DNA from 3 places in the Shewanella sp. ECSMB14102 genome. Region 2 is predicted to be linked to each of the others. Evidence: predicted binding sites of a transcription regulator. Region 2 holds the regulator's gene; each other region holds the start of a gene.
What was found. The regulator MetJ, encoded in region 2, represses methionine synthesis genes. The targets are predictions, from matches to a motif close to TAGACGTCTAGACGTCTA.

Region 1: msrA (peptide-methionine (S)-S-oxide reductase MsrA) is a predicted target of MetJ. The motif match lies at 2,239-2,256, and genes of this name have one in related genera.
Region 3: metK (methionine adenosyltransferase) is a predicted target of MetJ. The motif match lies at 2,379-2,396, and genes of this name have one in related genera.

The regions. Positions count from the first base shown of each region.
Region 1 is NZ_JWGX01000004.1:108,721-112,958, reverse strand. Features, by position in the region: gene pgm (phosphoglucomutase (alpha-D-glucose-1,6-bisphosphate-dependent)) at 26-1,675, shown strand; gene msrA (peptide-methionine (S)-S-oxide reductase MsrA) at 1,746-2,225, opposite strand; gene astE (succinylglutamate desuccinylase) at 2,556-3,593, shown strand; gene RC73_RS01715 (thiamine pyrophosphate-dependent dehydrogenase E1 component subunit alpha) at 3,757-4,238, shown strand, end outside.
Region 2 is NZ_JWGX01000009.1:85,321-89,558, reverse strand. Features, by position in the region: gene nrfD (NrfD/PsrC family molybdoenzyme membrane anchor subunit) at 1-36, shown strand, start outside; gene traF (conjugal transfer protein TraF) at 193-1,386, shown strand; gene RC73_RS04605 (sulfite exporter TauE/SafE family protein) at 1,394-2,137, opposite strand; gene metJ (met regulon transcriptional regulator MetJ) at 2,213-2,527, opposite strand; gene metB (cystathionine gamma-synthase) at 2,743-3,903, shown strand; gene RC73_RS04590 (bifunctional aspartate kinase/homoserine dehydrogenase II) at 3,920-4,238, shown strand, end outside.
Region 3 is NZ_JWGX01000005.1:24,770-29,007, reverse strand. Features, by position in the region: gene tkt (transketolase) at 1-1,994, opposite strand, end outside; gene metK (methionine adenosyltransferase) at 2,440-3,591, shown strand; gene RC73_RS01995 (hypothetical protein) at 3,657-3,986, opposite strand; gene RC73_RS01990 (GNAT family N-acetyltransferase) at 4,013-4,238, opposite strand, start outside.

The DNA of each region.
Region 1 (4,238 bases), on a different contig from region 2:
ACATCTGTCATCAAGGAGTACTATTTTGGCTATTCATGAGCGGGCCGGTAAAAGGGCCATACAGAAGGATCTGGTTAATATTCCGCGGCTGATGAGCCATTATTATCGAATTGTCCCCAACTGTGATGACCCTGCCCAGAAAGTGAGCTTTGGCACCTCTGGGCACAGGGGCTGCTCCTTCAATGGCAGTTTCAATCAAAATCATATCTGGGCCATTACCCAGGCAGTGGTAGATTACCGCCAATCTCAGGGGATTGAAGGTTCGCTTTATTTGGGCATGGACACTCATGCCTTGTCCGAGGCTGCTTATATATCAGCCATTGAAGTCTTGCTGGCCAACGATGTTAAGGTGGTGGTGCAAGAGAGGCAGGGCTTTACGCCAACGCCTGTTATCTCCCATGCCATAGTTAGCGCAAACCGAAATGCCGCCGAGCTCAGTGATGGCATTATTATTACCCCGTCCCACAATCCACCGCAAGATGGTGGAATTAAGTACAATCCGCCCCATGGTGGGCCAGCTGAAGGTGAGATTACCGCCTGGATTGAGCAGCGAGCCAATGATTATCTCAAGGCGCAGCTGGAAGGGGTCAGGAAACTCAACTATGGCGTAGCCGCCAGTATCGGACTCATCAAAGAGACCGATCTTATTGAGCCCTATGTTACCGATCTCGCCTCTGTGGTGAATATGCAAGCCATCAAAGATGCCGGCGTTCGTATAGGTGTCGACCCCCTGGGCGGCTCAGGCATCCATTATTGGTCACATATTGCCGACCGTTATGGGCTGAATATCACAGTGGTCAACGATCGAGTCGATCCCAGTTTCGGCTTTATGCCACTGGATAAAGACGGCAAGATCCGTATGGACTGCTCGTCACCTTTTGCCATGGCAGGCTTGCTTAAGCACATGGATGAGTTTGATATCTGTCTTGGCAACGATCCTGACTACGACAGACACGGGATAGTCTGCCCAGAGACTGGGTTGATGGACCCCAACCACTTTTTGGCAGTGGCGATAGATTACCTGCTGGAACACAGACCCGATTGGCCACAGACGCTGCAAATAGGCAAGACCTTGGTTTCCAGTGGCATGATAGACAAGATTGTTGCCTCACACGGGCGCAAGCTTTGTGAAGTACCGGTTGGTTTCAAGTGGTTTGTCAGTGGCTTGAGTGAAGCCAGCCTGGCCTTTGGCGGCGAGGAGAGCGCCGGCGCCGCCTTCCTTCGCCGTAACGGTACAACTTGGTGCACGGACAAAGACGGTTTTATTCTCGGGCTGCTGGCCGCTGAAATCCTCGCCGTTACCGGCAAAAATCCAGCCGAGCGTTATGCAGAGCTGGCTGCCATACACGGTGATTGCTTCTACAAACGGATAGACAGCCCCATCAATCCCAAGCAAAAGGCGCGTTTTGCCACCCTCAATGCAGATACCTTGGGGGCAGAGACTTTGGCTGGAGACAAGATTGAGGCGGTACTGACCAAGGCTCCCGGCAATGATGGTGCCATTGGCGGTATTAAGGTGTTAACTGACAACGGCTGGTTTGCCGCCAGACCATCAGGCACTGAGGCACTCTATAAAATTTACGCCGAAAGCTTTGTCAGCGAGCAGCATCTGCAGCAGATATTGGAACAGGCGAGAGCGCTGATAACCAGCGCCCTAAAAGGCAAGCCGAACTGAGCTTAAGAGATTGCCAGTTCAGTAAAAAAGCGCAGCCGTGAACACAGCTGCGCTTTTTTATTCCCGGGGTTCAATATTCCAGATGGCAACTGGGCAGGTTATTCTTCTGGATATAATCCTGATGATATTCTTCCGCACGATGAAACTGTTTCACTGGAACAATTTCCGTCACTATGTGCCGCTGCCCCCACTTCCCACTACGAGCTAATGCCAGTTTTGAGGCCTCAGCCTGCTCCTTTTGCTCTTTGCTGTGAAAAAAAATCACGCTCCGATACTGAGTGCCGATATCGCCCCCTTGGCGATTTAGGCTGGTAGGGTTGTGATTACGCCAGAAAACTTGCAGCAACTCTGTAAATGAAACCTGGGCTTCATCGAACTCCACCTGAACCACTTCGGCATGGCCGCTGTTGCCCTGTTTTACCTCTTCATAGCGATTGATTCTATCATCACCGCCCATATAACCACTGCTGGCGTTTTTTACGCCGGGTACTTGGCGAAAGAAATACTCTACTCCCCAAAAACAACCGCCACCGAATGTTGCTACCGCCATTTAATTTACCTTCTAGATGTCCAGATGGCTAAAATTATGTGCAATAAGTTTTCCTGTCAAGTGTCGTGTTTGACTGATTTTGACTTGTGCATATAGCTAGCTCTCTTTTGAATAGGCCCTGGCCAGCTCGAGGTGGCTTTTGGCGACAGCCGTTTTGATAAAACTCCTGCGAAGCGAGGTATTTAGTCACATAGCCAACAGGTTAAGCTGTGATACTATGAAACCTTGCTCTCTGGCGCTGGTCTCAACAAGCAAACGCATTTTGACAAGTTCCCAGGAGGCAGCGTTAATGGAAACAACAGCCAAAGCGGCAATAAGAAGGAGTATTTCGTGTTACAAGCCTTGAAGGATAATCCTGACTTCCTGTCATTGACTCTGGATAACCCCAATTCTCTGGAAAGTGTTAGCGGCACGCTTGGCGACCACACCCGGATAGCGATTTGGGACACAGGAGTCTTGCTGTTCGAGCCTCTGGATAACCAAAGTGATAAAGATATTGTGCTGTCATCCGGGGTACACGGCAATGAAACTGCACCTATCGAGCTGTGCAATGGCATTATCAAGTCGCTGTTGAAGCAAGAGCTACGGGTAGGGCAGCGAGTACTTTTCATATTCGGTAACCCGGCGGCAATTAACCGTGGCACCCGTATTGCCGATGAAAACCTCAACCGACTGTTCAGTGGTGAGCATTCCAATCCCCCCGGGCTGGTGAACCCGGAGCGGATCCGCGCCAAGAAGCTGGAAACTTATGTCACACGTTTCTTCGAAGACGCACCACAAGGGGCAAGACAAAGGATCCATTACGATTTGCACACCGCCATTCGCGGCTCCAAACATGAAAAGTTTGCCATCTATCCCTATCGACCGGGTAAGGCTTACAGCCGTGAACAATTGATGTTCCTGGAGGCGGCCGGAGTCGATACCGTGTTGCTGCATCACGAACCCACAACCACTTTCAGCTATTTCTCGTCAAATCAGTTTGGCGCCGACGCCTTTACCATTGAGCTGGGCAAGGTTTACCCCATGGGACAAAACGATATGACACGTTTTATCGCTACCCGGGAGATGCTGAGTCGTTTGATCTGCAAACAATCGCTGGAACTCGAGGAGCAGGCGCTTGAGCGGGTCAATATCTATCAGGTCTGTAGGGTCATCAATAAGCAGGCCGACGACTTTGAATTTACCTTCGCCAGTGATGTGGAAAACTTCAGCGCTTTCCCCAAGGGTTATGTGCTGGCGCGGGAAGCGGGCAGGGATATTCGAGTAGAACAGGACTCGGAAGCCGTGGTGTTTCCCAACGCCAAGGTGCCCATTGGCCAACGTACAGTAATCTGCCTGGTTCAAGCCAAAGAGGTGCCATTGGCCTGAATTGTAAACCAATATATACGCGCCGATCCCATGCTAGTTGGCAAAGCACCCATGGTGGGAGTTGCTTGCTAGTTTACGTTAACGTAATGTTCGGGGCGCGTACTGAAAAAATCGGTAGGGCCGGTTTCGAGCCGGACAAACCCAGAGACAACAAGAGCACACTATGAGCAACGCAACAAATATGAACGAGACGGTGCATCGGGTGAGTTTTTTGAACAAGGACTCGCTGCATATCCCTGTACTCAAAATACTTCAGGCCGACGGCACCACCTATGAAGAGGCGGTATTGCCCGTCATAGATGAAGCCCTGTCACGCAAGATATTCGATACCTGTGTCTTTACCCGTGTCCTGGACGAACGTATGTTGGGCGCCCAGCGTCAGGGAAGGATCAGTTTTTACATGACCTGTATCGGTGAAGAAGCTGCCGTTATCGGCAGTGCCGCCGCGCTGGATGACAAGGATGTGATCCTTGCCCAGTACCGCGAACATGCCGCACTGCGTTATCGCGGCTTTAGCACAGAGCAGTTTATGAACCAGATGTTCAGCAATGAGAAAGATCTGGGCAAAGGCCGGCAGATGCCTATTCACTACGGCAGCCGTGAACTCAACTACCAAACCATCTCTTCACCGCTGGCGACTCAGAT
Region 2 (4,238 bases):
TTCATTCTCTATGCAGGTCAGAGCTATCTTGGTTAACAAGCACCTCTGAACCTGTTTTGCCTCAGCCCGTATCATTTGATACGGGCTTTTTTTGTATCTTGATACCATTGTGCCACTGAGATCTGGACTATCTTTAACCCATGTAACTAACGTCTTGCGTCTGGTTACAGATAAAAGCAAGAGGGGGATGAGATGAAACTGAGTCTTTTGACACTGCTTACCACGGGGCTTGCCAGCACGCTGGCGCTGGCAGGGCAGGATGTTTATGAGGCCCGCGCCGATGCCATGGGCGGCGTTGCCGTGGCGGCCGGTAATCGTGAGGCGGCGGCCTTTTCCAATCCGGCGCTGCTGGCTTTGCCCTCGCGCCGCAGCAGTGACTTCAGTTTACTTATTCCCACCATAGGCGCAGATGGCGCAGATAAAGATCAGATGATCGATAAGTTTGATGCCTTGCAGGATAACTATGACGCTCTGGTCAATGCCATAGATGCTGCCGACACAGCGGCTATCGATGACTACCGCAAGCGCCTCAGTGGTGACTTGCAATCGCTGCAGGGCAACAACGCCTATGTCAGTGCCGGTATCAATATGGCGTTGGTCATGCCTTCGGATGGTTTTAGCTATGCCTTTGTATTCAAGAGTTATCTCGATGCCTTGGGGATTGCCGAAATCGCCGCTGCGGATATTGATGCCCTGGATAATCTGGACCCCAATAACCCGCCGGAAATCCAAGATTTGACCTCCCAGGGGCGGGTAGTGGCCGGGGCGGTTTCCGAGCTCGGAGTTGCCGTGAGCTATCCGCTATCTATCGTCAATATGCCGGTGACAGTGGGAGTCACCCCCAAGCTGCAACGGTTGGATAGTTTTAATTATGCTGTCAGCGCCAACAACTTCGATGCCGATGATTTCAATGATGATGATTATCGCAGTGATGACACAGGCTTTAATCTGGATATCGGCCTGGCATTTCAGCCATTGGATGGTTTGGTTATCGGTGTCAGCGGACGTAATCTTATCGAGCGGGACTTAAGCAGCATAGAGGCTGGCGGCGTGCAGCTTACCTATCAGGTGAAACCTATGGTTACCGCCGGGGTGGCCTATGACTGGGCGGCTTTTTCGCTCAGCAGCGACTTGGATCTTACCGACAACGATAAGTTTGCCGAGCTTGAGGGCAGCCGCTATTGGCGTTTAGGTGGCGAATACCGGCCTGCTGACTGGGTTGCTTTACGGCTCGGTTATCGCCAGGATCTTAATGATCACAGCGCCGATCTTTATTCACTCGGGACAGGGTTCGCCATAGGCAACAGCTTCCGGCTGGATCTCACCGGCATGTTTGGCAGTGACGATGCCATAGGTGGCGTGCTGCAAACCAGCTATCACTTCTAACAGCGATTTAACCGTTGATGAGCGCCAGGGTTGACTTGATAGTCAGCAACAGGGCGCTCAGGGTGCATAGCGCCAAGGTTAAGCTGCGGGTCTTCTCTTTATCCACCCGGCCCACCAAACGGCCAGCGACCAGAAAACCAATAAATACCGCAGGCAGCAGCAACAGCGATAGCCACAGATGCTTTAGGGTCAAGAGGCCAAAACAGCCGAGAATGATCAAGGCTATCAAGGAGCTGAAGATGAAGAAGGCCGACAGCGCTGCGCGGAACTGACTGGCATCCTTACCCGCCAGCAGCAGAGCCATAGGTGGTCCACCTATGGCCGCCACGGTACCGAAGATCCCGGAAAATACCCCGGCAATAAACAGGCTGAGGCGGTTGATCTTAATGCTGTATTTTCTGAAGCTGAGAAATACGGCCACGGCCACAATCAGGGCTATGGTCAAGCCCATAATCGGTTGCGGTGCCAGCAACAACAGGGTGGCACCAATCAGGCCGCCGGGGAGTCGTCCCAGCAAGGCATATTGCAAGCCGTTGAATTCCAGGTGGCCGCGTTCGCGTATCAAGGTCAACAGGGCGATAGAAAATCCCATCACAATCACAGGGACGGGAACCAGTTCCGGATCGACGATATACAGCAAAGGTGTGGCTACCACGGCCAGGCCAAAGCCTATCAGCGACTGGGTCAGGGCGCCGGTAAATATGATCAGGGATGCCAGCAACAGGGTGACGGGATCTATCAATGACAGCATTCGCAAGCTCCCAAAAGAAAAGGATCGCGCAGCGATCCTTGTTCAACAATAAGATAATTCAGAGGAATAAGACACTTATTCCATGTCTTCCCATTCAATGCCCATGGCATCCATCATGCGTTTGGCTTCTTCCGGGATGCTGTCGGGTTTGTCTTTGGACAAATCCTCATCATTGGGCAGTGGCTGGCCGGTATAGGCATGCAGGAAGGCTTCGCACAACAGTTCGCTGTTTGTGGCGTGCCGCAGGTTGTTTACCTGGCGCCGGGTGCGCTCATCGGTCAATACTTTCAGTACCTTCAACGGAATAGAGACAGTGATTTTTTTCACTTGCTCATTCTTCTTGCCGTGTTCGGCATAAGGGCTGATGTATTCGCCATTCCATTCAGTCATTGATTCACCTGTGATCTCACTAATTCGCAGCAGATTTTAAACCCTTACAGGATACAGTCAAATGATTGCCTGCAAAATCTGTGCAATATGAACAGAAATCCATACATTTGGACGTCCAAACGTCTTGATGCCTATTGACGGCTGGATAGTCATTGGTTAGATTTAGACGTCCAGACATCTTTATGGTGTCGAACCTCAGCATTCAGGAGTCGATTATGACAGAGCGGCGATTAGCAACCACAGCGGTCCGGCAGGGCATCGAATCAGACAGCCAGCACGGGGCCGTGGTGCCACCCATCTATCTGTCGACCAACTATGCCTTTGAGGGGCACACTCAGCCAAGAGCCTTTGATTATAGCCGCTCGGGTAATCCTACCCGCTCCATTCTGGGGGATGCCTTGGGGGAGCTGGAACAGGGCTGCAGTGCGGCAATCACAGCGACCGGCATGGCGGCCATTACTCTGGTGGTCAACCTGCTGGGGCCGGATGACCTCTTGTTGGTGCCCCATGACTGTTATGGCGGTAGCTATAGGCTGTTCACCCATCTGGCCGCCAAGGGCCAGTTTCGTTTGCAGGTTTTGGATCAAACCGACCCGCAAGCACTCGCCGCTGCCCTGGCGCAAAAGCCGCGCATGGTGTGGCTCGAGACGCCATCTAATCCGCTGCTGCGGGTTGTGGATATCACCGCCATTGCCGAGGCGGCCCACCAGCAGGGCGCATTGGTGGTGGCCGACAACACCTTTTTATCGCCGGCGCTGCAACAGCCTTTACTGTTGGGGGCCGACATAGTGGTGCACTCGACCACTAAATACATCAATGGCCACAGCGATGTGGTGGGCGGCGCCGTGATTGCCAAAGATCCCGAACTGGCAGAGCAGCTGCACTGGTGGTCCAACACGCTTGGGCTGAGCGGTGGCGCCTTCGATAGCTACTTGACCCTGCGAGGCCTGCGTACTCTGGCGCTGAGGATCCGCGAGCATCAGGCCAATGCCGAGCGCATAGTGGCGCTGCTGAGCCAGAGCCCGGTGGTAGACAAAGTTTATTATCCGGGGCTTAAGAGTCACCCTGGTCATGAGATTGCCGCCAGGCAGCAGAGTGGCTTTGGCGCTATGCTGAGTTTTGAACTCAAGGGCGATGAGACGCAGGTGGTTGCCTTCCTCGGCGCGCTCAGGCTGTTTTCCGTGGCCGAGAGCCTGGGAGGGGTTGAGAGCCTGGTGGCCGTGCCCGCCACCATGACCCACAGAGCCATGACGAGTGAGGCTCGCGCCGAAGCCGGTATTAAAGACACGCTTATTCGCTTGTCTGTGGGCATAGAAGATAGCCGGGATCTGCTAGACGATATCGCCGCCGGATTGGCGGCAGCCGCAAACTGTTGAATTGAAGGAGCTTGAGATGGCACGTTGTCACCTACATAAGTTTGGCGGTTCCAGTCTCGCCGATGCCGATTGCTACCGACGGGTCGCCCATATTTTGCTGACCCATGGTCATGCCGATGATCTTGTAGTGGTTTCCGCCGCCGGCAAGAGTACTAATTTTCTCTATAAACTGTTGAACCTGAAGGAGTCGGGCGCTCTGTGGCAGGAGGAGCTACAGGAGCTTGTCGGCTATCAGCAGAATCTGATTGAACAGCTGCTGGGCAATGAACAGGCACGTCAACTGCGGGAGCGTCTGTCTACAGATAAGGCGCAACTGGCCAGTTTATTGTCTTTGC
Region 3 (4,238 bases), on a different contig from region 2:
CAGGCGAGCAGAGCCTTACCGGCTTCAACCACTTTATCGACAGTGAAACCGAACATCTCAAACAACTGATTGGCAGGCGCCGACTCACCGAAGCTGGTCATGCCAATAATGCGACCGTTCAGGCCGACATATTTATACCAGTAATCGGCTATGCCCGCTTCCACGGCCAGTCGTTTTGTGACATTGGCTGGCAGTACAGCTTCTTTATAAGCCGCGGTTTGCTGGTCAAATACGTCGGTAGATGGCATGGAAACCACGCGCACCTTGGCGCCAGTAGCGGCCAGCTCAACCTGGGCCTTAACCGCCAACTCGACTTCGCTGCCGGTGGCAATGATGATCAGCTCAGGCGCGCCTTCGCAATCCACCAGCACATAACCGCCCTTGGCCACATCATTCAGTTGCTCGGCGCTGCGTGGCATCTGGGTCAGGTTCTGACGCGAGAAGATCAGCGAAGTTGGGCCGTCTTTGCGCTCAATGGCGTATTTCCAGGCGATAGCAGATTCTACCTGGTCACATGGGCGCCAGGTGCTCATGTTGGGAGTCATACGCAAAGAGGCAATCTGCTCAACCGGCTGGTGAGTCGGGCCGTCTTCACCCAGCCCAATGGAGTCGTGGGTATAGACTTGAATATTCTGCACCTTCATCAGCGCGGCCATCCGCATGGCGTTACGGGCATATTCCATAAACATCAGGAAGGTGGCACCGTAAGGTACAAACCCACCGTGCAGGGCAATACCGTTGATGATGGCGGTCATACCAAACTCACGCACACCATAGTGCAGGTAGTTGCCGCTGGCATCTTCGGCCGAAATAGGCTTGGAACCTGAGTACATGGTCAGGTTGGAAGGCGCCAGGTCGGCACTGCCCCCTAAGAATTCAGGCAACATTTTACCGAAGGCTTCCAGTGCATTTTGCGAGGCCTTACGGGAAGCGATATTGGCAGGATTGGCCTGCAGCTGCTCTATGTAGGCTTTGGCATCGGCGTCAAAGTTGGCAGGCAGTTCACCGTTGAGGCGACGCTTGAGCTCGGCGGCCAGCGCGGGGTGAGCGGCTTCATAGGCAGCGAACTTGTCGTTCCAGCTGCTTTCGGCGGCCTTACCGGCTTCCTTGGCATCCCAGGCAGCATAGATTTCAGATGGGATCACGAATGGCTCATGCTTCCAGCCCAGGAATTCACGGGTGGCGGCAATTTCAGCATCACCCAGCGGCGCACCGTGGCAATCATGAGAACCGGACTTGTTGGGAGAACCGTAACCTATTACGGTCTTGCAGCAGATCAGCGATGGACGCGGATCAGCCTTGGCGGCTTCAATGGCGGCGTTAATAGCTTGTGGGTCGTGACCATCGACACCGGCAACCACGTGCCAGCCATAGGCTTCAAAGCGCTTGGGAGTATCATCGCTGAACCAGCCTTCAACATGACCATCGATGGAGATACCGTTGTCATCCCAGAAGGCGATCAGTTTGCCAAGACCCAGGGTACCGGCCAGTGAGCAGGCCTCATGGGAGATACCTTCCATCAGGCAACCGTCACCCATGAAGACATAAGTGTGATGATCGACAATATCGTGACCGTCACGGTTAAACTGAGCCGCCAGAGCCTTTTCCGCAATCGCCATACCTACAGCATTGGTAATGCCTTGGCCCAAAGGCCCTGTGGTGGTTTCGATGCCGGGAGCATAACCATATTCAGGATGGCCCGGAGTGCGTGAGTGCAGTTGACGGAACTGCTTGAGATCTTCAATGCCCAGATCATAACCCGCCAGATGCAGCAGTGAGTAATGCAGCATGGAACCATGGCCGTTTGACAACACAAAGCGGTCGCGGTCGGCCCATTGAGGGTTCACAGGGTTGTGCTTGAGGTGATCCCGCCACAGGACTTCGGCGATATCAGCCATCCCCATGGGAGCACCGGGGTGGCCGGAATTGGCCTTTTGGACAGCGTCCATACTTAAAACACGGATAGCGTTAGCGAGTTCTTTACGGGAAGACATGCTCTCTCCTGCTTGATCTTAGAGGTCTTGGGCAAATTGGAGCCATATTTTCCCCTACCGGGCAGAAGGACGCAAATAAAATTCACCCACTCACAACGCCAAAAGCAGCCCAGGCTTTGCTTTGTGTTTACATTTGCGCCTCATTTGCGAAGCTTGCCGCTCACAAAGCTGTCAACTTGCCTGTCCGCTGTTCGCTTTCAATGCGGCTACCTGGGTTAAAGCGCCATAGGAAAACTCCTCACCCAGATACAGATGAATCTGATACATTTCAGCAAAATAGCTGAAAACAGTGGAAAAAGCTCTTAGTCATTTGAGCCGATTCCTGCGCCATGGCGCACAAATATTTGCGACAAGGGGTGTCATCCAAGTCGAATTCCACTAAAATGGCCGTCTAGATGTAGATGCTTCTACACGTTTGAATTCCACAGACGAGATTTTCCGAATTATGGCAAAACACTTGTTTACCTCTGAGTCAGTCTCAGAAGGACATCCAGATAAAATCGCCGATCAGATTTCTGATGCGGTACTCGACGCGATTCTGGCTCAGGATCCCAAGGCCCGTGTAGCCTGTGAAACCCTGGTCAAGACAGGTATGGTACTGGTGGCCGGTGAAGTCACCACCTCAGCCTGGGTCGATATTGAAGAACTGACCCGTAAAACCGTTCGCGAAATAGGTTATACCCACTCGGATATGGGTTTTGATGCCGACAGCTGTGCGGTACTGAACGCCATCGGCAAGCAGTCCCCCGATATCAACCAGGGTGTAGACCGTGCCGATCCCAAAGAACAGGGTGCCGGTGACCAGGGTCTGATGTTTGGTTACGCCAGCAATGAGACCGACGTGCTGATGCCAGCTCCTATCACCTACGCTCACCAGTTGGTTAAGCGCCAGTCAGAAGTCCGCAAGAGCGGCGCTCTGCCTTGGTTGCGTCCCGATGCCAAGTCTCAGGTGACTTTCGCCTACGAAGACAACAAGATTGTCGGTATCGATGCCGTGGTACTTTCTACCCAGCATTGCGAAAGCGTCAGCCAGGCGGATCTGGTGGAAGGCGTGATGGAAACCATCATCAAGCCAGTATTGCCTGCCCAGTGGCTGAACAAGGACACCAAGTACTTCATCAACCCAACCGGCCGTTTTGTTATCGGTGGCCCTATGGGTGACTGTGGTTTGACCGGTCGCAAGATCATCGTTGATACCTATGGCGGCATGGCCCGTCACGGTGGTGGTGCCTTCTCAGGTAAAGACCCATCCAAGGTTGACCGTAGCGCCGCTTACGCTGCCCGTTACGTTGCCAAAAACATAGTGGCTGCCGGTCTGGCTGACCGCTGTGAAATCCAGGTGTCTTACGCCATTGGTGTGGCCGAACCGACCTCCATCAGTGTGGAAACCTTCGGCACAGGCAAAGTCTCGCAAGAATTGCTTATCCAGTTGGTACGTCAGCACTTCGATCTGCGTCCATACGGCCTGACCGAGATGCTGGATCTGGCGCGCCCCATCTATCAAGGCACCGCCGCTTACGGTCACTTCGGCCGTGACGAGTTCCCATGGGAGCAAACCAACAAGGCTGAAGCCCTGCGTACCGACGCAGGTCTGTAATAGACTCAGCTTGCAGAAAAACCGCCTCAGGGCGGTTTTTTTATATCTATTTATCGGGCGATATCTCAGTAGCAGTGATCGAAATGGGCCGTTTCCATACAGAGGTAACCCAACTGCTCGGCCGATAGCGGCGTGATATCCAACACTTTCATTGGAGTGAATTCGGTATCAGTCAACTGGCGGATCTGCACCTGATAGCTATTGCTGCGCCCACAGTCGAAACAGACGCCCAAGGCTTGCAGCAGATAATGCGGCTTGCCATCGATTTTGGCTTCAAAAGCCTTTGCCTGCTGACCCTGCAGCGCCAAAACAGACACCAGGTATCTGACATTATCCCAGGCAGAAAGCCTTAGCGACTCACAGGATTGCAGTAGGGTTTCTGGCGTGTTTTGCATCTTACTCTCCCGCGTCAAAGCGCCTGTTAACCCAGCAGCAGATAGAAATCCCGGCCACAAAGGGTGACAAAATCCAGGGTGCGCATGCGGCCATCCCGGCTATGGGCACGTATAGACGCCTCGTTATCCTCGGCGATCAGTGCCAGCCAAGGCGCACTGATGTTGGCTCTGGCGGCGCCATAAAGCTTATCAAACACGCCCTTGCCACGATAATCAGGATGCACCCAAACCGGACCGTAATGCAAAGTCTGC